3 regions of the Vreelandella halophytica genome follow, and region 3 is predicted to be linked to each of the others. Evidence: predicted binding sites of a transcription regulator. Region 3 holds the regulator's gene; each other region holds the start of a gene.
What was found. The regulator FliA, encoded in region 3, starts transcription of late flagellar genes. The targets are predictions, from matches to a motif close to CTAAAGTTNNNNNNNNNNCNGCCGATA.

Region 1: a site for FliA is predicted at 1,449-1,475, ahead of ACWHXT_RS02610 (flagellin N-terminal helical domain-containing protein). Genes of this name have one in related genera too.
Region 2: a site for FliA is predicted at 1,341-1,367, ahead of ACWHXT_RS02595 (flagellin N-terminal helical domain-containing protein). Genes of this name have one in related genera too.

Annotation. Positions count from the first base shown of each region.
Region 1 is NZ_OZ309107.1:544,820-554,430, forward strand. Features, by position in the region: gene ACWHXT_RS02600 (flagellin N-terminal helical domain-containing protein) at 1-151, shown strand, start outside; gene ACWHXT_RS02605 (flagellin N-terminal helical domain-containing protein) at 418-1,278, shown strand; gene ACWHXT_RS02610 (flagellin N-terminal helical domain-containing protein) at 1,547-2,407, shown strand; gene ACWHXT_RS02615 (flagellin N-terminal helical domain-containing protein) at 2,688-3,530, shown strand; gene ACWHXT_RS02620 (glycosyltransferase) at 3,782-6,853, shown strand; partial or broken gene ACWHXT_RS02625 (type B chloramphenicol O-acetyltransferase) at 8,015-8,152, opposite strand; gene ACWHXT_RS02630 (NAD-dependent epimerase/dehydratase family protein) at 8,614-9,611, opposite strand, start outside.
Region 2 is NZ_OZ309107.1:534,646-544,256, reverse strand. Features, by position in the region: gene ACWHXT_RS02600 (flagellin N-terminal helical domain-containing protein) at 1-150, opposite strand, end outside; gene ACWHXT_RS02595 (flagellin N-terminal helical domain-containing protein) at 426-1,268, opposite strand; gene fliD (flagellar filament capping protein FliD) at 1,494-2,843, opposite strand; gene fliD (flagellar filament capping protein FliD) at 2,995-4,350, opposite strand; gene ACWHXT_RS02580 (hypothetical protein) at 4,640-4,960, shown strand; gene ACWHXT_RS02575 (serine hydrolase domain-containing protein) at 5,298-6,296, shown strand; gene ACWHXT_RS02570 (exopolysaccharide biosynthesis protein) at 6,329-6,922, opposite strand; gene ACWHXT_RS02565 (tellurite resistance TerB family protein) at 6,915-7,379, opposite strand; gene ACWHXT_RS02560 (nucleoid-associated protein) at 7,383-8,393, opposite strand; gene ACWHXT_RS02555 (ABC transporter permease) at 8,434-9,195, opposite strand; gene ACWHXT_RS02550 (ABC transporter ATP-binding protein) at 9,192-9,611, opposite strand, start outside.
Region 3 is NZ_OZ309107.1:132,117-141,727, reverse strand. Features, by position in the region: gene uvrA (excinuclease ABC subunit UvrA) at 1-2,740, shown strand, start outside; gene ACWHXT_RS00650 (Crp/Fnr family transcriptional regulator) at 2,855-3,598, shown strand; gene ACWHXT_RS00645 (hypothetical protein) at 3,645-4,190, shown strand; gene ACWHXT_RS00640 (OmpA/MotB family protein) at 4,187-4,855, opposite strand; gene ACWHXT_RS00635 (motility protein A) at 4,860-5,675, opposite strand; gene ACWHXT_RS00630 (RNA polymerase sigma factor FliA) at 5,716-6,414, opposite strand; gene ACWHXT_RS00625 (flagellar protein FlhE) at 6,441-6,863, opposite strand; gene ACWHXT_RS00620 (hypothetical protein) at 6,870-7,421, opposite strand; gene flhF (flagellar biosynthesis protein FlhF) at 7,418-9,610, opposite strand.

The DNA.
Region 1 (9,611 bases), 410 kb from region 3:
CCTCTCCGAAGCGCGTTCGCGCATCGAAGATGCCGACTACGCGGAAGAAGTCTCCAACATGACGCGCGCCAACATTCTGCAACAGGCGGGTACGTCTATGCTGGCACAGGCGAATCAGACCCCGCAGTCCGTACTGTCTCTGCTGGGCTAATAGTGCACTATTTGTAGCACTTGATAACGACGGGGCCACAAGGCCCCGTTTTTTTATATTTCAGGTTGGTTAAAAGCTTTTTTATCCATATCTTATTGTTGTTATTGCTCTTTCTTTTAAGCGTCATGCGTTCTCGAGAAAGATTTTTTCAAAAAAAAGGCTTTCGGCTAAAGAACTCGGCCGCGCGGCCGTTAATTATAATAACGGCGATGTAAGCGCCGATTTCCCGGCCCTTCCCAGGCCACTAAACACCGAGGATTGCTTCCATGTCCGTTATCAACACCAACATCACTTCCATGATCGGCCAGAACAACCTGAACAAGTCCCAGGGCATGCTGGCTCAGGCTCAGGAACGTCTTTCATCCGGTCTGCGCATCAACAGCGCCAAGGATGATGCCGCGGGCCAGGCCATCGCCAACAAGATGACCGCCCAAATCAAGGGTATGGATCAGGCGAGCCGTAACGCCAGCGACGGTATCTCGCTGGTACAAACCATGGAAGGCGGTCTGGACCAGATCAACGACAACCTTCAGCGTATCCGTGAGCTGGCCGTACAGGGCGCCAACGATACCAACACCGCCGACGACCGTGCCGCGATCGCTACCGAAATCAACGAGCGTATCGCCGAGATCGACCGCGTAGCGGGCAGCAACAACTTCAACGGCACTAGCCTGTTGGCCAGTGGCGCAAGCACTGCCCTGAACATTCAGGTCGGCTCGAACACCACCGGTAACGACACCATTGTCGTTAATACCTTTGATGCGACCAGCAGCGCGCTCAACGTGAGTGGTTCCGCGGCAACCATCGTTGCGGCGTCTGCCTCGGGCGGTGCGGGTGCGACCAACGCTAACTTCCAGTCATTGATCAATGACGTTGATACTGCGCTGGAGTCGCTGGACACACAGCGTGCAACCCTGGGTGCCACGCTGAACCGTTTCGACTCGGTGATCGACAACCTGGCGACCACCACCACCAACCTGTCCGAAGCGCGTTCACGTATCGAGGACGCCGACTACGCGGTGGAAGTGTCCAACATGACCCGTGCCAACATCCTGCAGCAGGCCGGTACGTCCATGCTGGCCCAGGCCAACCAGACCCCGCAGTCCGTACTGTCTCTGCTGGGCTAATAGTACGTTAGTGCTAAACCATGACGGGGCCGAAAGGCCCCGTTTTACGTTTAAGACCCATACTGATGCCGGGTGGTTAAAGGGGGTTAATGGATTGCCGTAGCTTTGTACCGTCCTGGAATATAATTGTTTAAAGAAGATGGTTTTTTTCTAAAAATAGGCATTATTTTCTAAAGAATTCGGCCGTACAGCCGTTAATTATAGTAACGGCGATGCTAACGCCGATTTTCCGGCCCCTCCCAGGCCACTAAACACCGAGGATTACCCCATGTCCGTTATCAACACCAACATCACTTCCATGATCGGCCAGAACAACCTGAACAAGTCCCAGGGCATGCTGGCCCAGGCTCAGGAACGTCTTTCATCCGGTCTGCGCATCAACAGCGCCAAGGACGATGCCGCGGGTCAGGCCATCGCCAACAAGATGACCGCCCAAATCAAGGGTATGGATCAGGCGAGCCGTAACGCCAGCGACGGTATCTCGCTGGTACAAACCATGGAAGGCGGTCTGGATCAGATCAACGACAACCTTCAGCGTATCCGTGAGCTGGCCGTACAGGGCGCCAACGATACCAACACCGCCGACGACCGTGCCGCGATCGCTACCGAAATCAACGAGCGTATCGCCGAGATCGACCGCGTAGCGGGCAGCAACAACTTCAACGGCACTAGCCTGTTGGCCAGTGGCGCAAGCACTGCCCTGAACATTCAGGTCGGCTCGAACACCACCGGTAACGACACCATTGTCGTTAATACCTTTGATGCGACCAGCAGCGCGCTCAACGTGAGTGGTTCCGCGGCAACCATCGTTGCGGCGTCTGCCTCCGGCGGTGCGGGTGCGACCAATGGTGACTTCCAGGCATTGATCAATGACGTTGATGACGCCTTGGAGTCGCTGGACACACAGCGTGCCACCCTGGGTGCCACGCTGAACCGTTTCGACTCGGTGATCGACAACCTGGCGACGACCACCACCAACCTGTCTGAAGCGCGTTCACGTATCGAGGACGCCGACTACGCGGTGGAAGTGTCCAACATGACCCGTGCCAACATCCTGCAGCAGGCGGGTACGTCCATGCTGGCCCAGGCCAACCAGACCCCGCAGTCCGTACTGTCTCTGCTGGGCTAATCACTTAGCAAGTGAGCTTGAAAACAGTGTAATAAACGGGGCCCCTTGGGCCCCGTTTTACGTTTAAAATCCATACCGATGCCGGGTGGTTAAAGCTTGGTCATGAATCGCCGTAGCTTTGTACCGTCTGGAATACAATTGTTTAAACAGGATAATTTTTTCTAAAAAAAGGCACTATTTTCTCAAGAATCCGGCCGTACGGCCGTTAATTATAATAACGGCGATGCTAGTGCCGATTCATAGGCCTTTCCCGGGCCACTAAACACCGAGGATTAAATTCATGTCTGTTATCAACACCAACATCACTTCCATGATCGGCCAGAACAACCTGAACAAGTCCCAGGGCATGCTGGCTCAGGCTCAGGAACGTCTTTCATCCGGTCTGCGCATCAACAGCGCCAAGGACGATGCTGCAGGTCAAGCCATCGCCAACAAAATGACCGCCCAAATCAAGGGTATGGATCAGGCGAGCCGTAACGCCAGCGACGGTATCTCGCTGGTACAAACCATGGAAGGCGGTCTGGACCAGATCAACGACAACCTTCAGCGTATTCGTGAGCTGGCCGTACAGGGCGCCAACGATACCAACACCGCCGACGACCGTGCGGCCATCACTACCGAGATCAACGAGCGTATCGCCGAGATCGATCGCGTAGCGGGCAGCAACAACTTCAACGGCACTAGCCTGTTGGCCAGTGGCGCAAGCACTGCCCTGAACATTCAGGTTGGCTCGAACACCACCGGTAACGACACCATTGTCGTTAATACCTTTGATGCGACCAGCAGCGCGCTGGGTGTCAGTGGTTCGGCGGCGGCACTGTCTGGCGCTGGCGCGACCAATGCTACCTTCCAGACACTGATCGACGACGTTGATACTGCACTGGAGTCGCTGGACACTCAGCGTGCCACCCTGGGTGCCACGCTGAACCGTTTCGACTCGGTGATCGACAACCTGGCGACCACCACCACCAACCTGTCCGAAGCGCGTTCACGTATCGAGGACGCCGACTACGCGGTGGAAGTGTCCAACATGACGCGTGCCAACATCCTGCAGCAGGCGGGTACGTCCATGCTGGCCCAGGCCAACCAGACCCCGCAGTCCGTGCTGTCTCTGCTGGGCTAATAAAGCAGTAGCAGTAGCGCTTAACAATGACGGGGCCAATAGGCCCCGTTTTTGTTTTGCTTTTTGGAAAGTAAGCTTCTTATTTGCTTTAAATACTGAAAACACTGGGGGGGAGGGCTTTTTCGGTTGGTCCATGCTCCAGGTAGCGATTGCCAGAATACCTGCTTAAACATGGGTGCATTCGCGCCTTTGCTCTCTGTATTAGCAACGTAAACTAGCTATATGATTACTACTGCTATGCGAGTCGTTTAATGGCCAAGCAAAAAACTGCACCTGTTTCAGAAAAACGCAAGCCTCGCCTTCTCTGGGCCAATCCTTTCTGCCTGTTGGATACGTCCAGCGGTGCCAGTATGACCGTACGGCAAATGTTGCTGCAGCTGGTGGCCAGTGGTTATGAAGTGCAGATACTAGGCGCAACGGTGTTTGATAACCCCAAGGGCATGGGAGAGCTCAAGGAGCAGTTTCCCGACCTAAATGCTCACCTGCACCAGTTGATCGAAGCAGAAGATGGTCCGTTGACGCACCAAATGCTCGTGAGCTATAGCCATAATCGAAATCACTTTACGACTCATGAAGAAGGGCTTTGGTACAGCCAATATCTCTACCTGCTCGATTCTTTCAAGCCGGATATCGTCTGGTTCTACGGCGGTCAAACCGTCGATATGCTCATTGCCGACGAAGCGCGCGACCGTGGTATCCCGGTGGCTTTCTATCTGGCCAATGGCAACTACAAGTCGCCACGCTGGTGCCGTGATATCGACCTGATCGTGACCGACAGCCAGGCCACGGCGGATATGTACCGTAAGGAAGTGGGGTTTGCCGCCAAGCCGGTAGGCAAGTTCATTGCCGCGGACCGCTTCATCGCCGAAGAGCACGAACGTAAGCGCCTGCTATTCGTGAACCCCAGCTGGCAAAAAGGCGCTAGTGTGTTCGTTCAGCTAGCCGAAAAGCTGGAGCGAGAGCGACCCGATATCGAGCTCGAGGTAGTTGAAGCACGCGCCGACTGGTCGGCGGTTCTGCGCGAAACGACCCGCCAAATGGGACAGCAGCGCAGCACGTTAAGCAATGTGACCGTGACGGCCAATACCACCGATATGCGTGGGCCTTACAGCCGTGCACGTGTGCTGGCAGCCCCCAGCCTCTGGTGGGAAAGCTCCGGGCGCGTACTGGCCGAGGCCATGCTCAATGGCATACCGGCGCTTATTACCAACCGGGGTGGCATGCCCGAAATGGTGGGTGAGGCAGGTATTGCCTTTGATTTTCCAGCACCATGTTACGAAGAGCCTTATCAGCACCTGCTGAGTGAGGAGGAGCTTCAGACGCTTTTCGACGCGGCCGTGGCCTTTTTCGATGATGAAGCACTTTACCAGGACTACGTAGCGCGGGCGTTCAGTGTAGGAGAAGAGAGGCACCATATAAATCGCGCGACCGAACGGCTGCTCGATGCCTTAACCCCCCTGGCGCGTGATCGCGCAGGCAATAAAGACTTTTCAATTAGCCAGAAAAAACGCCATCGTCAGCGCTTGCCAAGTGTCGCCAACAAGCCTGAGCTGAAAGTTGATCGTTCTCTAGAGCAGTTGTTTACTAACAAAGCGGGTAGCGGCGAAGAGGGCGTATCAAAGGCGCCTCGCCTACACCTCACGGAAGACTTTACCTGGCAGTTCAAGGGTAAAATTATCGTACTCGATAACCGCGCCAGTTTGATCAAAAGTGGCTTGGCCGATCAGATGGGCGCAACGAGCGCTTTTGGCATCGTGGCCTTTGATCCTGCCAGCGAAGTAAAGAACGCCAAGCAGTACGAAGGCAGCGATACGATCCAGATTTTTCAGCATGCCTTATTGGGCGATGGTAACGCAGCCACGCTCAATGCCTGCGTTGCCCCGGAAATGACCAGCACGCTAAAGCCCATGCCCGCCGAACAGCTTCCCGAGCGTCACCACCTGGGGACACAGCTCTTGGCGGAATTGCCCATCAATTCGGTTGCTCTGGACAGCATTACCGGTCTGGAAAGCCTTGATTGGCTGATTCTCGACGAACTTAGCGATGCCATGGCGGTGCTCGAGAATGGTAAAGAAGCGCTCGAACATACATTGCTCATCCAGGCACGTATTCCCTTTCAGCTAACACACGAAAAGCAGCCGAGCCTGGCCGAGCTTCAACACTGGGCGAGCCGCAACGGCTTCCGCTTCTATCGTTTTCATAACATTCGCCACCATAGCCACTTGCCCGAGAAACTACATGAGCGTTCTCCATGCGCCAGTGAGCAAGAAAGTGCAGATGTTCTTTTTATACCTAATCACCAGCGCATGGCAGCGCTGACTGATGATCGAAAAAATAAGCTTGCCTTTATTTTGAGTGCCGGTTTTGCAGCGCACGATATGGCATTTGAATTGATGGCGGAAGTCTCGAAAGAGAAAGCCCTGGAGTTTTTAGAAGCTCAGTCAGTTTTACCTAAAAGTTTGAAGGCGAATAATAAGGCCACTATTACGCCTCCTGCTGGTCCAGTGATTGCCCAGAGTGAGCATGTTAAGGGGGCGCCAGTAGTAAGTGTTTTTTGTCCTACGTATAACCACGGAAATTTTGTCGAAGATGCTATCAAGGGAATAGTTGCTCAAAAAACAAGTTTTCCATTTGAAATTGTTCTTCACGATGATGCTTCAACAGATGGCACACAAAAAATAATACAAAAATATGCAGATCAGTACCCTGATTTGATAAAGCCCATTTATCAAGAAAAGAACTTATTTCAACAAGGGCTTAAAGCCACTGATTTCTGCTTCCCCAAAATGCAAGGGCGATATATAGCAATGTGCGAGGGGGATGATTACTGGACTGATGTTAACAAACTTCAAAAGCAGTTCGATTTTATGGAAAAGAACCCAGATGTTGTTTTGTGTCATCATGATGCCTTTGTTTTCGATGAAAACGGTATGGTGGCAAAATCGAAGTTGCGAGATGAGTTTAAACGTGATTATTCTAAAGAGGATATGCTTAAGAATAATTGTTTTATTCTTACGCTGAGCATGTTTTTTAGAAAAGAGTTTTCTCATTTCCCAAAAGAAAAATTAAATGCAGGTAACGGAGATAACTTCTTAATTGCTTTGCTAGGTAAGTACGGAAAAAGTAAGTACATGGCTGATATAAAGCCTGCAGCTTATAGAATGCATGGGGATTCTTTGTGGTCGAGCAAGAGTTTGAAAGAAAAAAACAAAATGCAGGCCAATACTTTTAAATGGATGTCCTTGTATTATAAAAGGTTAAAGCTTAGAGAGTTGGCCGCATATTATGCTTCCTTGGAGAAGAAGTTTTTGAAAGATAGTTGATTTATAAAAAAGTTAAGTCAGTAAAGCTTAGTAGCCTGTCCCGCGAAAAAGTGGGGCAGGTAAAGTTGAAAGGTAGCTAGATAAGTGGATCCTCCCTCTTGATTAAAGCGCTCAAAAGTAGTATTTCTGTAAGCTAATTGAAGGAAAATTTCCGAATGAAAAAACACGGTCTCGATAGCCAAATAATAGCTATTCTAAAGCAAGCTTAGAGCAGCTTTCCAGCGCCAGAGCCTTGCCGTGAGCGATGCCTGGTTTTATAAGTGTTGAGCCAACTTCGGCGGCCAGAATACTTCCATAATCACACGAATCGAAGAATTCGAAGCTAAAAACCCGCGGCTGAAGAAAATTTATGCCGAAGAACGTCTCAAGTTCGAGCTGCGTAAAGAGGCTCTGGAGGGGAAGGTGTTAAGCCATTTCTCCGCTGTGAAATAGCGCACAAAGCGGCGAATATTGCCCGCTACAGCATGCGTTTGGTAATACGCGCCCTGAATAAGATCATCGAGTGGCGAAGAAGATGCCTGCCCGGACCCGCTGTGATAACAGCTCGCAGTATACCTGCACCACTTTAAGAATCTGAGCCAACCAGCGCGGGGTCGCATTGGTTTTTATCCCCTCCAAAGCAGAACGCTTATACCGAACGTTACAAACCCACCGTACCTTATGGCTGGTCGGCTCACTACCTATTCAGCTCCATCGAGAAAGTGCAGGAATAATCACTGCGATGGCTATGGATCTATAACTACGAACGACCGAACGTAGTGCTTGGGGGCATGGCCCGATGGCACAAGCTGGCAGCCGTGGCCTGAATTCTGCTTTTGAAGCCTTCTAAAATCCAGGAGTTACCCCAGGCTTTGCTGCACTTTGGTCGGTAAAGCAGGGAGGGTAGCGACGTTAGTCCTTCTGCTTTCTACCTGGTGGTCCAAAGCGCTGTAGTTATTCCATGAGCCCAAGGGGGCAAAATAACTATATTAATAAATCACAACAATATTCTGCTTGATAAGTCAGATATTACACAAGGCAATTTTTACCGTCGCATATCCCTTTCTTCGAGCTATCAGATAAAGTAATCTGAAATAATTAGCTAGCTTGGCTTTATATATTGACCATACCTAATAAATAAAATTTTCACATTAGGCCCAGGATGTTACGTTTCTATTAAGCTCACGCTTCGTCATCAATCATCTTGATTATTTTTGCAGGGTTACCAGCGACAATTGAGAAAGGAGGAACGCTTTTGGTGACAACGGCCCCTGCAGCAACAATCGCTCCCTCACCTATCTCTTTAACTTGCGGCAAAATAATAGCACGGCTTCCAACCCAGCAACCTTTTTTGAAGACTACTTTAGTGGTTTTTAGAGTGCCAGTTCCACGAGATAGTCTGTTTTTAGTAACTGCATGTTCATGGGAATGAATAGAAGCGCCTTCTGAAAACCAAACGTCATCTTCAATTTCAATATCTCCTGTATAATCTATTTGTACATGCCTTGCTAATAAAACTCTTTTGCCCATTGAGATACTTCCTTGATGTCCATGCGTGCAATAGATCCAGACATCGTTTTCAATAATAGGAGATTCACCTATATTGAATGCTCCCCTATAAAGCATTGTTCTAGCCTTGAATAGCAGAGGAAAGCTAAACCATTTTGATCCAAAAAAATTTTGCATAAATCTTAGCCATAGCTGACGTCTTTTATAGCTCATCTATCATCCTTAAAATGGTTGGTGGCGATTTTTTTGATTAGTTGGCGATTAAAAGTATATTAATTAATTTTTGATAAGTCTTTTATTATGTCTGTTATTGAGTATTTGGGTTTCCATTTATACTTATTCATAAAGCAAGACGGATCTACTGCATGACTATTAATGTTGTCTTTTTCACCTTCGTGCTTGATAAAAGTAATAGGGGTTTCTGGGCTTGATGACTCAGTGACTTCTATGATCTTAGTTGCTATTTCAAGTAAAGTGTGAGACTTTTCCATGCTGAGATTATAAATAGAATGATTGTCATAAGAATGATGATTAATCACCTGAAGAATTCCACTTGTTACATCACGGTAGTGAATTCGTCCAAGGATTTGTCTGCCACCATATATCTCAACTAACTGTTCCTGTATAGCTCTTTGGGTTAAACGTGCTATCGCTTCATGCTGACGTATCGTCGGATCGTCCCCAGTCACCGCCCCAATCCTTAAAATAACATAAGAGATACCAGGGTGGACTTTTTTAAGCCCAATAAGATGCTGCTCAAGGGCAAATTTGAATTGGGCATAAAGCGTTGTGGGTTGTGGCGTCAGGTCTTCTGTCCAAGGTGCACCGGGTTGGTTGCCATAAACGCTTTGTGATGAGGCATATATAATCTCACCGGAGGCATGTGCGGCATATTCTGAAAAGAGCTGCATTCCTTTAGTTAGGCTATCAGTAATATCTTTTGCTTCGTGAAATGGCCGCGCTGATGCCAGATGAACAATCTTATCTATTGCACCAAAATTTAATATTCCTGATTCAAAGTCGTGCCAATCAAATACACTATTGACAGTGGGGTGAATGTTTCTTGCTGTTTCTTTTGATCGATCCAGTGTCCAAACCTCAAATTCGCCTTGTTGCAATAAGGTCTCTATAAGATTTCGTCCAATGGTTCCTGTGCTGCCGGTAACTAACACTATAGGTTTGCTTTTATTATGCTCGCTATTGCTATGAATTTTCTGGTTTAACTGCTCTACTTTTTTGTTGCGCGATAAGTGTATAGCCTTATTTGCTG
Region 2 (9,611 bases), 400 kb from region 3:
GGCGATGGCCTGACCAGCGGCATCGTCGGAAGCGCTGTTGATGCGCAGACCAGAGGAGAGACGTTCTTGCGCCTGAGCCAGCATGCTCTGCGAAGAACTCAGGTTGTTCTGGCCGATCATGGAGGTGATATTCGTATTGATTACAGACATGAGTATTGCTCCTAGAAGTATAACTGGCCAGCGGGCCAACTTTGCGACGTTTGTCATGCCGCTACCCCTTGGTAACGGCTGCTCGTACAAAGTCTTTAGAAAACAATACGCTTTTTATGTAAGGGAAAGTAACATTAGCCACTCAAAACCCAAGCCTTCGTGCTTAAGCTCCCGCCATACGGCGATTTACAAGAAATCCAATAAACAAAAATGTAGGTTAAAAAACCAAAAAACGGGGCCTATTGGCCCCGTCATGATTTAGCGCTAGCGTACTATTAGCCCAGCAGAGACAGTACGGACTGCGGGGTCTGGTTGGCCTGGGCCAGCATGGACGTACCCGCCTGCTGCAGGATGTTGGCACGCGTCATGTTGGACACTTCCACCGCGTAGTCGGCGTCCTCGATACGTGAACGCGCTTCGGACAGGTTGGTGGTGGTGGTCGCCAGGTTGTCGATCACCGAGTCGAAACGGTTCAGCGTGGCACCCAGGGTCGCACGCTGAGTGTCCAGCGATTCCAGGGCAGTATCAACGCTATCGATCAATGACCGGAAGTTCTCGTTGGTGGCGCCAGCACCCGACAGGGCCGCCGCGGAACCACTGACACCCAGTGAGCTGCTGGTCGCGTCAAAGGTATTAACGACAATGGTGTCGTTACCGGTGGTGTTCGAGCCAACCTGAATGTTCAGGGCAGTGCTTGCGCCACTGGCCAACAGGCTAGTGCCGTTGAAGTTGTTGCTGCCCGCTACACGGTCGATCTCGGCGATACGCTCGTCGATTTCGGTAGCGATCGCGGCACGGTCTTCGGCGGTGTTGGTATCGTTGGCGCCCTGTACGGCCAGCTCACGAATACGCTGAAGGTTGTCGTTGATCTGGTCCAGACCGCCTTCCATGGTTTGTACCAGTGAGATACCGTCGCTGGCGTTACGGCTCGCCTGATCCATACCCTTGATTTGGGCAGTCATTTTGTTGGCGATGGCCTGACCCGCAGCATCATCCTTGGCGCTGTTGATGCGCAGACCGGATGAAAGACGTTCCTGAGCCTGAGCCAGCATGCCCTGGGACTTGTTCAGGTTGTTCTGGCCGATCATGGAAGTGATGTTGGTGTTGATAACAGACATGAATTTAATCCTCGGTGTTTAGTGGCCCGGGAGAGGCCTATGAATCGGCACTTGCATCGCCGTTATTATAATTAACGACCTGTCGTCCCATTTCTTTAGCTTTTTTGCACTTTTTTATAAAAAATCGTTTCATCCTCAAACGACAAACGGGGCCTTGCGGCCCCGTTACTTGCATTTATAGCTGTTACGTCAAAAAGCGTTCTGGCCCCGCCAGGAAAGCACGACCTACCTCTTCTGCATGGCGCTCATCATATCGAACTGCTGAGAGAGGTAGCTGCTCATGGAGTTCATCTGGGCGAGCATGCCGTCCAACTGGCCGAACTGCTTACGGTAGCGCTCAGTGCTTCGTTCGATGCTGGCTTCCATACGCAGCTTGCGCTGATCCAGGCTCTCTATTCGCAGCTCAGCACTGCCGATGGAGCTCTTGATGATGCCGTCATCCCCGGTTATGTCCTTGAGCGTCGAACTTATCTTCCCGGCAAAGCCGCCTTCTTTCGTGTCACCTGCAAAAAAGGCAGCCAACCCCTCGGAATTATTGGCAATTGCTTCATCCAGCTTGGCTTCATCGACCTTGAGACGGCCCTGCTTGTCGATGTCGATACCCATTTGAGCAAGCCGCGTTATATCGCTCGTCCCAAAGTTGCCCGTTACATCCTGGCGCAGCCGGTTTTCGATAGTACGAACGGTACGATCGCCCACTAAATCGCCCGAGGTCTTACCTTCGCCCTTGAATTCGGTCATACGGCCAACGGTGGACTTCATTTCGTTATAGTTGCTAACGAAGGCATTGATGGCTTCTTTCAATGACGCATCATCACGCTCGATTACAAGCGTGGACGGGGTCGGGGAGGCGGCGGTCAGGTTGAGCGTTACTCCCTGGATGGCCTCTTCTACCCGATTACTTTTACTCGTAATCGCGATGCCGTTGACGTTCAACTCGGCATCCTGGCCAGCGCGTAGCGTGGCAGGGTCCATCGAAAGGGAGGTCAGTCCTGAAAACCCCGTCAGCGAAGCCTCTTTGCCCGTTTCCTTGGAGCTCAGCGCCAGGCGATACCCTTTGCCATCATTGATGAGCGAAGCCGTAACGCCAGACTCTTTATCCGCATTGATCTGATCACGAACCTCGGCCAGGGTACTGCCTGCTTTAATATCGACGCCGTAGCTTGTTTGCGTATCGCCAGCACCAAAATTAAGCGTCAACTTCGTATCGGTTGCCGTAAGCTCCTGGTCCAGTGCCACACTATTGGACGCAGCGCTGCCGCCGCGCGCCAGTTGGGAAACCGTCACCTCATAGCGACCTGGATTGGCTTTCTCGCTCGCCGTCGCCAGTACGCCTTCTCCCGTTACCGTACTTTTTTGCTGTTTGAAAGTAGCGGCATCGTTCAACGCCGTAATAGAGTTCTGCACCCTATCCATTGCCGATTCCAGGCGCCCATAAGCAGAAATCTTGGTTTGCTGAGCACTTTTCTGCTCAAGGATCGGAACGAGCTTTTGGCGTTCAGCCGACTTGAGCTGTTCCACCAAGCCCGACAAATCCAACCCAGACCCCACTCCCAATGCCGTAATAGACGCCATGAGGTTAGTCCTCTAGTAAGTAGTAGAGAAGTACAGTTAAATACTCTATCGGCTGATAAACGACGAACTTTAGCGGTTAAGATTCTTAAAATCCTGCAAAAATGCCCGGCAAACGCCGGGCATTTTCTGTCTCACGAGTATCGCTTGGCGATCACGACTGGTTGTTCTGGCCCAGCATCCCTAACTGCTCGCTCAGGTAGCTGCTGGTCTGGTTCATCTGCGCCACCATGCTATCCATTGCCTGAAACTGGGTGCGAAAGCGCGCGATGGTCTGATCGATGCGCTCCTCGGTTCGGGCGAAACGGTCTTCGAGGGTCCCGATACGGCTTTCGGAGTTACTTTCAGCCGTATCCAGGCGCCCTCCATCGCCCACGAGGCGCTCGAGGGAGGCATTGATTTGCCCCGCCATCCCCGCCTCTTCACTATTACCGGCAAAAAAGCCGGCAAGCTGATCGGGCTCGGTCGCAATGACGCTATCCAGTTTATCGTCGTCTATTTTGAGTTTACCGTCGGTTTGCAGTGAAATACCGATATCAGAGAGCACGCTGAAGCCCTCACCACCCACTGCGCTGCTGATGGACTGGCGAAGTTCCCGCTCGACTGCGCGCGTGGTTGCGTCGGCATTCAGCCCTGCTGATTGGCCGGTTTCGGCATCGAAGCTGGTTAAACGCGTCAGGGTATCTTTCAGCGCATTGAATCCGTCTACAAAGGCAGTCACATTGTCCCGCAGCGCTTCGTCGTCCTGCTCGACGCGCACGGTGCTCGAGGCGCCCGCTTCCGTAAGATTCAAGGTCATACCCTGAATAGCACCCTCGACCTGATTGGAGGCACTGACGATATCGATTCCGTTCACGTTGAAGGCAGCGTCCTGCCCCGCCTGAATGACCTGCACATCCGAGGTAACGGCATCGCTCGATAAAATGGAGGAAAAGTTGGAGCTTTCGATGCTGGCATCAGCGCCCGTTTCACTGGCCATGACCGATAGCCGATACCCTTGGCCGTCATCGATGATGGAAGCCGTTACCTGACCACCGCCTTGTTCATTGATGGCGTCGCGGATGCCTTCCAGCGAACTGCCGTCGGCAATGGTTATGGGCGCCATATCGCCTTCAGCCAAGCCGAAAGTTAGCGTTTGCTCACCACTAATAATGCTTTCGTCGGATGAACCCAAACGCTCCGTAACGAAACTCCCGGCGGTCGCCAACTGCTCCACCTCGACCTCGTAACGGCCGGGTTGTGCTTCATTGGTCGTCACGGCCGTCACGGCATCGCCATCGACCCTGGTCGTGAGGCTCTCGAACGACTCGGCATCGTTGAGTGCTTGAGTCGCATCCTGAAAGGTAGAAATGGCGCTCTTCAGCGTTCCATAGGCAGAAAGCGTCGCCTTCTCGGACTGTACCTGTTCGGCGATGGGGGTGAGCTTGGCGCTCTCGGCGTCTTCAAGCTGGCCCAGCAGCCCGTTCAAATCCAGCCCCGAGCCAATGCCCAGTGAGGTAATGGAAGCCATAGATTAGTGCCCCTTCGATTAGCGTCGCTCAATTAACCGCGCGACCTGAAATTTGCCTGCGTTGATGCATTGAATATCGGCATCCGGCGCTTTTTCTTTAGCTCTTGACCTGTTTTAACTCATTAAAAGGTTATTTTCTGTAATGTTTGGAAATTTTGAGACTACGTCGCTACCCAAAGAATTCGCTAAAAAGCGTTCGTTGAACCATCGTCTTATATAGACCTTGGTCTAATGCCCATGAGTGACTTACACTGGCCTGCGTATTTCGCGTTCACTGCTGGAGAGCCTCATGTCTGCCCAAGGCAAAACCCCGACTGCCCACCCCGCCCCGTTTAGCCGAGAGCAGCTGCGTGGATGCCTTTTTAACGTGGCGGAGCTTCTCTATGTGAACGGCCACGTGCTGGAAACCATTACGCTACCTGGCTGTGGGCTGGCGAAGCGGGAGATGGCCGTACTGGAAGCGCAAAACGCTGGCTGGGCCAGGTGTCGCAAAACCCTCGAGGCGAGCGAAGCGGGTACCCTCAACACAGCGGGGCGATTCGTACTAACGGCGCTGGGCCGCGAGATCATGTTCGATATGTTTGGCCAGGGGGCGGCGGACTGCGCCTAGGGCCCAGGGATAGCCGAACACGCTTAAAAAAGCGCTCTAAACGCAAAAACGCCCGCGAATGCGGGCGTTTGTGTTTGGCACGGCGTTGTGATCAACGAAGGCCAAGCATCGAAAGAATAAACAGTACGACGACTACCAGACCCACGATGTAGATGATATTACGCATAACGGCGCTCCTTGCTTTTTTGCGTTTAGAAAAATCAACGGGTTGCTTTCCCCATCGGGGCAACACCCACATCCTAGCAGGCTTTTGGGTTCTTTGCGTAATTTACGTGCGCTAGCGGGGCGAAGACTCTACGCTTTTTAACAGTCGAGTCGTCGTCAAAAAGGAATGCCAATGCGCGCAATGTTAATGGGGTTCGGGGTGGCGATGGCCATGGGACTGCCTTTTACCGCTCAGGCCGACGCGCCCTCGAGAGAGGCGTTTAACGTGCTGGACGAGCAAGCCAGCGCGCTTGGCCGCCTGCATACGGTGGTCGTCGCGGTCGAAGGTGAGATCGTTCACGAATTTCATCAGGGCGGCCCGGGAGTCGCCACCCCGGCGAACGTGAAGTCGCTCTCCAAAACCGTGCTGGCGGCGATTACCGGCGCCGCTATCCAGGCCGGTGTGATCGACTCGATCGACCAGCCGCTGGTCGAGCTTTTAGGCAGCTACGTGCCCCAAGGTGTGGACCCGAAGGTTAGCGAGATTAGCATCGAGAACCTGCTCGCCATGCAGGCGGGGCTCGAGCGCACCTCGGGCGGCAACTACAGCGGCTGGGTGGCGAGCTCCAACTGGGTAGAGGATGCGCTGAGCCGGCCGTTCGTGGATGAGCCCGGCGGGCGCATGCTCTACTCCACCGGCTCCAGCCACCTGGTATCTGCCGCGCTCACCTACGCAAGCGGTGAGTCGACCTACCAGCTTGCCCAGCGGCTTCTGGCCGAGCCGCTGAACATTGCCATCCCCCGCTGGTTGCAGGACCCGCAGGGCATCTACTTTGGCGGCAACGATATGCAGCTTTCACCCCGGGCGCTGGTGGAAATCGGCGAGCTTTACCGCAATGATGGCGTGGTGGACGGCGAACGCATTCTGCCCGAAGGCTGGGTGGAAGACTCCTGGACACCGCGAGGTAGTTCTCAGTGGACCGGGGATGGCTATGGGCTTGGCTGGTTCGTTACCACCCTTGGCACCACACCGGTGTATTACGGGCGCGGCTACGGCGGTCAGGCGCTGTTCGTCATTCCCGAGCGTGACATGACCGTGGTGATCACCTCCGACCCCACGCCCCCCTCGCCGGGCGGGCAGTTTCAGCAGCAGTTGAACCGGCTGGTGATGAACCTGCTGACCTACCGCTAACGCTCCCTTCAACTCTCGAGCGCAGCGCGGGCTTAAAGCAGATACATGAGAATGGCGGCGAAGGTGGCGCCGGTGATCAGAAAACCAAGCGAGAGCACCAGTCCGTCCTTTGCCACCAACCCCAGGCCGAAGAGCGTTAGCGCAAGCCCCGCGCCGTTGGCGGTGAAGGGAATGAACTCCATCGGCGGCATGGCCAGCGCCACCAACGAGCAGGCAAGCGCGGTAGCGCGCATACCGATATAGCCGCTCATCCAGGCCAGGCGCACGCCCAAAAGCCCGTCGACCCACTTGGCAGGCTTGCGCATCAGCCCTAGTGATTTATCGAAGCCTTTGCGCGAGACCGACCGGTTCAGGAGTATGCCCGGCAGCCAGAAGGCCTTGCGCCCCAAAAGCAATTGGCTCGAGGTTAGAAGCACCAGCACCGCCATGAGCGTGGGCACGCCAGGAATATCCCCCACGACGGGGGCCAGGGTAATGATGCCCGCCACCAGCAGCAGCGGCCCAAAGGAGCGCCGCCCGACGGCGTCGAGAATATCCTCGACACTGACGCGGCGCTTTTCCTCTTCCATTTGCGCCATGGCGTCGAGCAATTCGGTCAAGCTCGCGGCCTGGGAGTCGTCACTCATGGGGGCGTTGGCGCTCCTCGGCGGCGAGTTTACTGCGAATGAAGTCGCTGTGGCTTAGATGCAGAAGATCCGCCAGGCGGCGAATGCGGTGCTCTTCCTGGGGGTCGATACTGCCATCCGCCCACGCCAGTTGCCACATCAGCGCCACTAGTTCGCAGCGCTTTGCGTAGTCGTAGTGCTCCTTGATGAGGCTTACGAACTGGTAGTGGTCCACCGCCTCCTCCACTTCGGCATCCGCCAGCGCCATCAGCTCGGTGACGTCTGCGTCTCCCAGCCGATAGCGGGCCATGAGTATCTGCTTGAGCGTTTGGCGCTCGGCCTCGGTTTGCTCGAAGTCCGCGCGCATCACTTCGCAAAGTAGCGCCGCCGAGGCAAGTTCCAGCGTCAGGTGCTGGTTTTCGCGCCGCTCGGGCTCGGCGAGCGCGTCCTGAAAAAAATCCCGAATCGCGTCGAGCATGGCTCACTCCTTACGCTTGGCAAGCTGTTCTTTGAGCTGCTTGGGCACCTGCTTGATGATCAGCCGATCCTGGCCCTCGTCGTACTCGATGCTGGAACCCAGCAGGTGCGAATCGAAGCTGATGGAGACGCCACCGGCGCGGCCAGTAAAGCGGCGAAACTGGCTCAGCGTTTTCTTGTCCGGCGGAATCTCCGGCGAAAGGCCGTAGTCGGCGTTGCGGATGTGCTCATAAAACGCCTTGGGCTGCTGTTCGTCAACGAGCCCGGAGAGCTCTTCCAGGGTCATCGGCTCGCCGCGGCGCATCTGCTCGTTGGCGTAGTCCACCAGCGTATCGGTCTTTTCGCGGCTGGCCTCTTCGTCGAATTCTTCCTGCTCGACGAAGTCGCTAAAGGCCTTGAGCAGCGTGCGCGTCTCGGCAGGCGCGTCGATGCCCTCCTCCATGCCGAGTACCGCCGCCACGCCATCGGCCAGCTTCTTCGCGCCGCGATCCTTTAGAAACGAGACGTACTGTTGGCTGGCGGTTTCATCGCCCTGCCACTGGGTAATGTTGACCCGCGCGGCCAGGGTGAGCTGCTGGGTATTGAGCTGGGCGGCGGGCACGGCCTGGTGGGATTCACTAATACCGATGCCTTCGCGCTGATGCACGAGCGCAAAGAAGAGCGTTTCGGTATCGCCCTGGCGCTGGTGGGCGATCACCAGATACCCGCTCACCGAAAGCGCCTCCTGCAGCTCGCGCGCCAGGCGCTCGGTCAGGGCGGTGGAGAATGCCATGAAGTCCTGATCACCTTTAAGGTATGCGGCAAGCCAGGCCACCAGCGGCCCGGCCTGCTCGCCCTCGAGAGCGAAGCGCCCCCAGCCCTTGGCCTTGGTGTTGTAGGTATCATTCAATTTACCCACCAGGTTTGCCATCACCGGGTCGTCGCTTTCGCCAACGGCTGGCGCGGTGGTCACGGTCAGGCGCTCGCCGTCCAGGGTGGGTTCCAAGCGGTGAACGATGCTTTGCAAAAGCGGCATAGGGGAATCTTGCCTTTTAAATGATCAAAAATTGAGACGCTTAGGGTTTCAGCCGGTAGCCGGTATGGAAAATCCAGCCAATCATGGCCAGGCTTGCGGCGAGAAAGAGCGTAATCATACCCACGCTTGCCCCAAGACTTACGTCGCTGATGCCGTAAAAGCTCCAGCGAAAGCCGCTGACCAGATAGACCACCGGATTTGCCAGCGTCACGCTTTGCCAAAACGGCGGCAGCATATCGATAGAGTAAAAACTTCCGCCCAAAAAGGTCAGCGGGGTGATCACCAAAAGCGGCACCAGCTGAAGCTTATCGAACCCATCCGCCCAAATGCCGATGATGAACCCCAGCAGGCTGAAGGTGACGGCGGTGAGCACCAAAAAGGTCAGCATCCAGAACGGGTGGGCGATCTGAAGCGGCACGAAAAAGCTCGAGGTGGCCAAAATGATCAGCCCCAGCAGTATCGATTTGGACGCCGCGGCCCCCACGTAGCCCACCACCACTTCAAGATACGAAATGGGCGCGGAAAGAATCTCGTAAATACTGCCGGAGAACTTGGGAAAGAAGATGCCGAAGGACGCATTGGAAACGCTTTGCGTCAGCAGCATCAGCATGATCAGCCCGGGCACGATGAAGGCGCCGTAGCTGACTCCGTTGATTTCACTGATACGCGAGCCGATCGCCGCGCCAAACACCACGAAGTAGAGCGAAGTGGAAATGACCGGTGAGACGATACTTTGCAAAAGCGTGCGCCGGGTGCGCGCCATCTCCGCCATGTAGATCGAACGGACGGGGTAGAGATTCATGAGCGCTCCTTGACCAAATCGACGAAAATATCTTCAAGCGAACTCTGCCGGGTGTGCAGGTCCTTCACACGAATGCCCTCTTCGCTCAGCGCGGCCAACAAGCCGGACACGCCGCGGCCTTCTTCTTCCTGATGGCCATCGTAGGTGTACACCAGCATTTGACCATCGTCGGTCAGGCTCAGCGTGTCGCCCTCGAGGCGCGAAGGCAATGCGGCAAGCGGGGTGTGCAGCTCCAGGGTGAGCTGTTTGCTGCCGAGCTTTTTCATCAGTGCCGCTTTCTCTTCTACCAGCACCACTTCGCCGTGATTGATCACGCCGATGCGATCGGCCATCTCTTCGGCTTCTTCGATGTAGTGGGTGGTGAGAATGATGGTCACGCCGTTGTCACGCAGCCCGCGCACCACCTGCCACATGTC
Region 3 (9,611 bases):
AGGCCTTTCGGGGTCGGGCAAATCGTCGCTGGCGTTCGACACGCTGTACGCCGAAGGCCAGCGTCGCTACGTGGAGTCGCTCTCTACCTACGCGCGCCAGTTTCTTTCCATGATGGAAAAGCCCGATGTGGATCATATCGAAGGGCTTTCGCCGGCGATCTCCATCGAGCAGAAATCGACCTCCCACAACCCTCGCTCGACGGTCGGCACGATTACCGAGATCTACGATTACCTGCGCCTGCTGTTCGCCCGCGCCGGTACGCCGCGTTGCCCGGAACACGGTGAAGACCTGGAAGCCCAGACCATCTCGCAGATGGTCGACCAGGCCATGAATCTGGAGGAAGGCACCCGGCTGATGCTGCTCGCCCCGGTGGTCAAGGGCCGCAAGGGCGAGCACCTGCAGCTTCTGGCCGAGCTTCGCGCCCAGGGCTTCGTGCGCGTGTTGATCGACGGCCAGGTGCTGGAGCTTGACGACATCGCGCCGCTCGACAAACGCAAGAAGCACGACATCAGCGTCGTGGTGGACCGCTTCAAGGTGCGCGACGATATCGCCCAGCGGCTGGCGGAGTCTTTCGAGACGGCGCTGAATTTGGCCGACGGCACGGCGATGATCCATTTCATGGATAGCGAGTGTGAGGACATGGCATTCTCCTCGCGCTTTGCGTGCCCGGTGTGCGGCTACTCGCTCGCCGAGCTCGAGCCGCGGATGTTCTCGTTCAACAACCCCGCCGGCGCCTGCCCCACCTGCGACGGCCTGGGGATCCAGCAGTACTTCGACCCGGAAAAGCTGATTAGCCACGACGAACTGTCCCTGGCCGAAGGGGTGATCAAGGGCTGGGACCGGCGCAACATCTACTACTTCACCCAGCTCCAGGCGCTGGCCAAGCACTATGATTTCGAGCTCGAAACGCCCTGGAACGCGCTCTCGAAGCGCCAGCGCGACGTGATTTTAAACGGTAGCGGCAACGAGTCCGTGCCGTTTAGCTACGTCAGCGACCGCGGCCGCAAGGTGACCCGCGAACACGCCTTCGAGGGCGTGCTGCCCAACATGCAGCGCCGCTACCGCGAAACCGAGTCCAACATGGTGCGCGACGACCTGGCCAAGTACATCGCCATGAAGCCCTGTACCTCGTGCAACGGTACGCGCCTGCGCCGCGAGTCACGCCACGTCTTCGTCGACGATCACAATATCGCCGACATCGTGCGCACGCCGATCGGCGAGGCCTGGGATTATTTTGCCAACCTGGCGTTGCCCGGGCGCAAGGGCGAAATCGCCGAGAAGATCGTCAACGAGATCCACTCGCGGCTCGAATTTTTGGTCAACGTGGGCCTCGATTACCTGAATCTCGAGCGCAGCGCCGACACGCTTTCCGGCGGTGAAGCCCAGCGGATTCGCCTGGCGAGCCAAATCGGCGCGGGGCTTGTCGGCGTGATGTACATTCTCGATGAACCCTCCATCGGCCTTCATCAGCGCGACAACGACCGGCTGCTGAAAACCCTGGAACGGCTGCGCGACCTGGGCAACACGGTGATCGTGGTCGAGCACGACGAGGACGCCATTCGCGCCGCCGATCACGTGCTGGACATCGGCCCCGGCGCCGGGGTCCACGGCGGCGAAATCGTCGCCCAGGGCACGCCGCAAGACATCATGGACAACAAGGACTCGCTGACCGGCCAGTACCTGTGCGGCACCCGCGAAATCGCGATACCGCCCTACCGCATTCCCGGCAACCCGGAAAAGCAGCTGGTGCTGCGCGGGGCAACCGGCAACAACCTGCAAAACGTGACGCTGACACTGCCGCTGGGGCTTTTCATCGCCATTACCGGGGTGTCCGGGTCGGGCAAGTCGACGTTGATCAACGGCACGCTGATGCCGATCGCCGCCCGGGATTTGAACCGCGCCTCGACGCTGACCCCAGCGCCTTATGCGGCCATCGAAGGGCTCGATCAGCTCGACAAGGTCATCGATATCGACCAGAGCCCGATCGGGCGCACGCCGCGCTCCAACCCGGCCACCTACACCGGGATCTTTACGCCGATTCGCGAATTGTTCGCCGGCACCCAAGAAGCGCGCTCGCGAGGCTACAAGCCCGGCCGATTCAGCTTCAACGTCAAGGGCGGGCGCTGCGAGGCGTGCCAGGGCGAGGGCATGATCAAGGTAGAAATGCACTTTTTGCCGGATATCTACGTACCCTGCGACGTGTGCAAGGGGAAGCGCTACAATCGCGAAACCCTGGATATTCACTACAAGGGCAAGAACATTCACGACGTGCTGGAGATGACCGTCGAAGAAGGGCTCGAGTTTTTCAGCCCCGTACCGGCCATTGCGCGGCGCCTGCAGACGCTGTTGGACGTCGGCCTCTCCTATATTCGCCTGGGCCAAAGCGCGACTACGCTCTCCGGCGGCGAGGCCCAGCGGGTCAAGCTCGCCCGCGAGCTTGCCAAGCGCGACACCGGCCAGACGCTCTATATTCTCGACGAGCCCACCACCGGGCTACACTTCGAGGATATTCGCCAGCTTCTGACGGTGCTTCATCGCCTGCGTGACCACGGCAATACCATCGTGGTCATCGAGCACAACCTGGATGTGATCAAAACCGCGGACTGGGTCGTCGATCTCGGCCCGGAAGGCGGCTCCGGCGGCGGGCGCATCATTGGCGAAGGCACGCCGGAACAGCTTGTGAAGAAAAAAGGCTCCCATACCGGCGAGTTTTTGGGACCGCTTTTAAAAAAGAAATAGTCAGAGTACTACTCGCACGTCAAAGGCCGGCGTTAAGCTGGCCTTTGAGGGTCGGTTAAACCCATGGCCACCAGCTAGTCGAGCGTATGCTACTCAAAAGAGGAGAAACCGATCATGGGGCAGGAAAAAAGCTGTATTGTCCGCCATTTCAATCACTTCTATTCGCTGTCAGAAGAGGAAGAGAAGCTGCTCGACTCGCTGGAAGAGAGCCCGGTCGATCAAAAGGCGGGCTCGCTTCTATGGGAAATGAAAGACCCGGCGAACGAATTCTGCACGCTGCGTAGCGGCTGGGCGTACTCCTATCGCCACCTGGAAAACGGCGACCGGCATATTTTGGAAGTGTTCCTGCCCGGCGATATCATCGGCCTGCGCGAGTTCGCCTTCTCGAAGCGCCTGGAAAACGTGCGCTTTATCACCGACAGCGTGGTGTGCCGCTTTCCCCACAAGCGGATGATCGATCTTTTCAATGATTCGCTGCCACTGACCTCGGTGATGTTCGCCATCAGCAGCCGCCAGCAAGCGCTTTTGACCGAGCGGCTGGTCAATTTGGCACGGCGCACTGCGCGCCAGAAAATGGCTCACTTTCTACATGAAATGTACGTTCGCCTGAGCCAGACCAACACAGGTCTTACCGGCCAGTTCCGTCTGCCGCTCTCCCAGGAGCAGTTGGCCGACGTACTCGGCCTTAGCCCGGTGCACGTCAGCCGAACCTTCACGGCGCTCAGCGAGGATGGCCTGGTGTATCGTGACCGTCACCACGTCAATATTCCCGACATGGCGGCGCTGGCCGCGGAAGGCGAGTTCGACGATTGCTACTTAAACGACAGCGTAAGGCCCCTGCTCGGCCAGTCCGATTGATCCGGCTACGCCTTTTTAACCTGCTCAACGTTTGGCCTTTTACATCATGACCACTCGCTTACTTGCTTCTTTCGCGCTGGGCGCGGCCGGGCTTTCGTTTTTCAGTGCGGCGCTGGCCGAGCGCTACCCGGTGAGCCAGGACGCCGCTTTTGACGCCTGGCAAGCCGTGACCCTCGAGGCCCAGGACAAGCGCCATTTTCGCGCCGTCGAGACGCAAAGCTACTCGGACGCCACGCTGAGCGTAAACGCCACCGAAGGCATCTGCCACCTGCCCTGGCTCGAGATGCGCGTCACCCTGGAACAGACGCAAACCGAAAGCCGCGCGGTGAACCTGGTACCGGCCCGGCTACGCGTCGACCAGGCGCCGCTGATCGACACCATGGCGGAGTTTATCGTCGAGGAGGGGGATGACGGCTTCTATAGCCACTTCTACCTGGGCGAGCTCGATGCGCTGCTCGGTCAGATGAGCGACGGCGAGCAGCTTTATATCGGTTTCGATCAGGGCGACGAACCGCCCTGGACCATGACGTTCAGTTTGGCGGGCGCCGGCGAGGCGATTCGCGAAACGCAGCGCCGCTGCGCCAGCGCCTAACGCGAGGCCGGCGCCTGGGCGTTCGGCGGCCGGCGCAGTACGAACTCGACGCGCCGGTTGGCGGCGCGCCCGCTTACGGAGTCGTTCGCCTCGAGCGGGCGCGTATCGGCGTAGCCAACGGCGCGCAGGCGTTCCCGCGCCACGCCTTCCTCTTCCAGGTGGCGCACCACGGCAATCGCCCGCCCCGTCGAAAGCTCCCAGTTGGAGGCAAACGAGGCGGTGGCGATCGGCACGTTGTCGGTGTGCCCCTCCACTGATATCTCGCCATCGAAGGTGTCGATGACCTCGCCAAGGCTTTCCAATACCTCTTCGCCTTGAGCGGTCAGCCGCGCCGCGCCGCTATCGAACAGCAGGCTATCGTCGATGCGCAGGGTAATGCCTTCGCGCCCCTCGGAGACGCTCACGCCTTGAATATCGAGGCCGTCCATCGCCGGGCTCAGCCCACTGTGGAGCGGTTGAAGTCCCGAAGAGAGCGGCTGAATACCCGAGGTCGTGGGTGTGCCGGCGGCTTCGTCGCCGGTGCCCGCCGGGGTGAGCGCCAACAGCAGCACGAACAGCGTGATCAACAACGTCAATACGTCCAGGTAGCTGGTCAGCCACCCATCTTCACTGTCGCCATCCCCGGTGAATGGCGATTCCAGTGCGTGGCGGGCTTCGCGGTTCATCGCCCTACCCCTTGGCAGGCGCGTCGTTCTCGGCGCGCGGCTTCACGTTGGCATCACGAATCTCGTCGTTGTAGTTGGCCACGAAGGAGTTCAACGTCTCTTCGATGAACGACGGCAAGCGGCGCTTGGTGATCAGCGAGATGCCCTCGAGCACCATGTTCATGGTGATCAAGCGCTCTTCGGTGCGCCGCTCGAGTTTCACCGCCACCGGTTTGAAGACCAGGTTGGCAAGCAAGATACCGTAGAAGGTCGTGAGCAGCGCCACCGCCATGCGCGGGCCGATCACCTCCAGGTCACCGGCGTCCATGACCTCCAGCATGTTAACCAGCCCCACGAGGGTGCCGATCATGCCGAAGGCCGGGGCGTAGGTCGCCATGGTGCGAAAGATTTGCGCCTCGGCGTGCTCGCGCGCCTTGAGCCGGGCGATACGCCAGCGCAGCATGTCGAAAATTTCATCTTCCTTGGTGTTGGCGATCACCAACTGAATGCCGGTGCGCAGAAACGGGTTGCGCGTGTGTTCGAGCTCGCGCTCCACCGCCCGTACGTCGCCCTTGAACCAGAGCCGCGACATGGACACCAGCTCGTTGATATCGTCGCGCACGTAGGTGTTCTCGCGGCGAAATACCAGCCCCACCAGGCGTACCACCCGCAGTACCTCCTTGAGCGGGTAGCTAATGAAGGTCGCCGCCAGGGTGCCGGTCACCACGATGGCAAGCCCGGGCAAGTTGAGAAAGCTCTCCGGGGATTCCGCGGTGAAAAACAGCACGCTAACCAGTAGCAGAATACTGGCAAATATACCGATCAAGGTAGAGGGGTTCATCGACGGCTCCTCGCCGGTTGGGTTTAACGGTTAAAATGCGTCAATCTGGCTCGTGCAGCCGCGCGCGCAGACGGCTAATGGCTTGGCTATGCAGCTGTGAAACACGCGATTCGGTCACCCCCAGTACTGCGCCCACCTCTTTCAGGTTGAGCTCCTCCTGGTAGTAAAGCGCCATCAAAAGCTTTTCCCGCTCGGGCAGCGCTTCGATCGCCGCGATCAGGGTTTCGCGCTGCTGACCATCCAAAAGCTCCTCAAAAGGCGCATTCAGCGCCTCCTGAGCGGGTTCCCCGCCCTCTTCCAGAAGCTCCTCGAAGGGCAGCAGGTGGCCGCTGTTGGCGTCGTTGAGCAGTTGGTGATACTCGCCGAGCGGCATGTCCAGATGCCGGGCGATCTCGCCCTCCTCCGGCGCCCGGCCCAGGTTCTGTTCGAGATGGCGGACCGCCTCGTCCATGGCCCGGGCCGAACGTCGCACGCTGCGCGGCAGCCAATCCCGGGTGCGCAGCTCATCGACCATCGCCCCGCGAATCCGCTGGCTGGCAAAGGTGGCAAAGCTCGCCCCCTGGGAGGCGTCAAAGCGCCCGAGCGCCTCCAATAGGCCGACCATGCCGGCCTGAATCAGATCATCGAGTTCGATGCTCGCCGGCAGGCGGACCTGCAGCGCCAGCGCCTGGCGGCGCACCAGCGGCATGTGCTGAGTGACCATTTCGCTGTGTTGAATTCTGCCTTGTGCTGTATACATCCTCGTGCCTCGTGGCTATACACTCGTCACTGGTAGTTCACAATCACGTGAAGCCCTTTTACCCGCATCGGCCGCTGCCCGCGCCCCAATGCGAAGCGAAACGCCAGCGGCGCATCGGCGGAAAGCCCGGCAAACCCGGTTTCGCTTCCGCGCTGGCCGCTTAGCTCGACGCAGCGCTCGGGGTGGCAAAGCCAGGCCCGCAGCGCGGCGTCGAACGGTGCCTCATACCGCCAGTGAACGCCTTCGATACGCCCCTGGGCGATCTCCGCTACCGGCGGCGGCGCCAAAACCTGGCTGCTGACCGCCCGGTCGCTCATGGCCACCATCATACCGGTGACCTCCTTACTCCAGCTGCCTGTGCCCGCCTGAGCGGTCAATGCCAGGCTCGCCCCCATCGCCATGAGTAGCGCGACGCCTTGAAGACTCTTTTTCAGAAAACGCTTTTTCATTGTGGCCTACCGCGCTAGTAGCAGCAGTTCGATATTCAGATAATTCGCCGCCGCCTTCTGCAAATTGTCTAAAAGCCCTTCGCGGGGCAAGCCGGGCTCGTGCAGCGCCAGTAGCTGGCGGGGCCCCTGGTTGTCGTTGAGCTGGCGCAGCGTGCGATACATGCTCGCGAAGGCGTCCGCGTCGCTGCGCACCCAAAGCGCCCAGCGTGAATAGCGCTCGCAAAACGCCTCCAACGGCTCGCTGGCATCCACCGGGATGACCTCCCAGCTTTCCGGGGTCGCCGCCCAGCGCCGGCCAAGCTCGGCCCACTCGCCAAGGCGCTCTTTGACCGGGGCGACGCTTTTCGTCGGTAGCCCCACCACCGCCAGCGGCGTCTTGACCACCGGCGTGGCGGCGTCGCTTGCCGGCGGGGTGGCCTGGGTGTCTACGTCGGGCTCGGCGTGCTCGCTGCCAGCCTGCTTTGCTGGTGTCTCGTCGAGGGCGGCCTGCTGCGCCCGTTCTTCGTTGCGCAGGCTCGCCCACTGGCGCAGCCCCGAGGCCTGGTCGCCGCCGCTCATGCCAGGGCCTCGCGGCTGACGCTACCTAGTTGGCGGATGGCGTCCCGGGTCATCAACATATGCATCAGCGCGTCGAGTAGCGCGGTATCGCGGCGCTTGCGAGATGTTTTGGAAAGGCGCATCACGTCCTGGCGCAGCGTTTGCGCGGCCTCGTCCTCGGCGTTGTCCAGGTGCGTGGCGGCCGCGGCGGCACCGCTGGCCATCAAAAGGCGCAGCTGAGCACTGACCTCGCCGCCATCGGCTTCCTTGAGCGCGCGCCAGGCTCGCTTGGTCAATATAGCCGCGCCTTCGCTTTGCAGCTGAGTGACCAGCAGCGATAGCACTTCGGCCCCCAGCCGCGCCGGGGTGAGCCAGTAGCGTTTGGCCACGCGCTTGGCGCTTTCCGGGTCGCGCAGCTCGCCGTACCAGGCGAGAAAATGCCGCCCGGCCTGGTCGGTGACCTCGGCGTGGGCATTCCATAGCTGTAGCGGCTGGCCGCGAAAGCGCACGTCGACCCGATGCGAGAGTTCGCTTTCGCCAAACAGGGCCGTCAACGCGTAGCGCTCGCCCTGCCAGTATATCCGCTGAGCGCCGGTCGCCTGGCTGACCCAGGTCAAACGCTCGCTTTCCAGCGTGTCCAGGGTCTCGCCTTCGGCAAGGGTCGGCAGTAGATGGACCGCCGCCTGGCGCTGGGCGTCGATACGGGCCTGCCAGCCGGCGGGCTGGCGGTGCTGTAAAAGCGTGAGCGCACAAAGCTGGCCGTCGGCGTCGAGGCTCAGATCCGGCATCGACCACTCCATGCCACGCTCGTTGCGCCGCGGTGACCAGACGATGCCCAGCGCATTCTGCTCGCCCGCCTGGTCGGCAAGTGCCGCCAGGCGCTGGTCGTGCAGTACGCCCGGCAGCGCGCCGATATCCCATACCGCTTCGAGCAGCGCGAACCCGGCCACCCGCTCACGCAGCTGCGCGAGCAGCAGGCTCAACCGGCGCCCCTGGCCCAGCACGTCCTGGGACCAGCGCGGTGCCAGCGGCGCGTTCGGCCACGGCGGGCAGTCCGGTGCGGCGTCGGTATGGCCTGCCAGCGCCTGCTCGACCAGCGCAGCCGGGTCGGCCAGCGCCATATCCTCGGGCACCTGCTGGCCGTTGGAGGAGAACAGCACGCGCAGCCCAAAGCGCATGACGATATCCAGAAGCGGCGCCAAACGCCCCGCTTCGTCCTGTTTGGTAATAATACACTCGTCGAGCTCGGCGCCCGCCGCCCGCGCAGCCTGGCGGTAGCGAAGCACCACCTCTTCCAGGGTTTCGGGTTGGCTGGCGGCGTTGAGCACCAGCACCAGGCGCACCCGGGATTCGCCACCCTGGAGCTGGCCGATCTGCTCGATGACGCGCTGATCGCGCTGGCTCATGCCCACGGTGTCGATGATCACCCACTGCTTGCCGCCTAACCGCCCCAGCAGGTTGTCGATGGGCTGCTCGTGATCGAGGGCGTACATCGGCGTATCGAGCAGGCGCGCATAAATGCGTAGCTGCTCGTGGGCGCCGATCCGGAAGCTATCAGTGGTCACCAGCGCGACGGGGCGGGTGCCGTGGCGCATGACGAAGCGCGCGGCAAGCTTGGCGGTGGTGGTGGTCTTGCCAACGCCGGTGGGCCCCACCAGCGCCACGATACCAGTTTGGTCGAAAAAGTCCGCCTCGCTCTGAAGCACGGAAAGCCGCGCTATCAGTTGGCGGTGCAGCCAGCCGAGCAACCGCTCATCCTGAAGTTCCAGCGCGCCAAGGGAGTCGGGCAGTGCCGCGCCGATCTCTTCGGCAAGCTCACTGCCAAAGCCGGCGCGGGTCAAAAGCGTGGTCACCGTGGCACCGCCGGCGGGCGGCGCACCCTTGGCGTCGCCGGTTTGCGATCGGGCCAACAGGGCACGCATGTCCTGCATTTCGCGCAGCAGCCGCTCGCTGACTTCCTCGAACGGGTGCGCGGGGCTCGCCTTGGCCGGCGCGGGCTGGGCGGCCAGGAGTGTTGGCGCGCTTTCATCCATGCCCACCGCTTCGAGCGGCGCGGCCTGCTCGAGCGCGGCCTCTTCGGCCATGGCCAAAATCTCGACGCCGGTGTCCGTGCGCCGATTGGCGACGATCAGCGCTTCATCGCCCAGCGCCTGGCGCACCTGGCGCATGACATCCCGGCTGTTAGCGCCGACAAAGCGTTTTACGCTCATG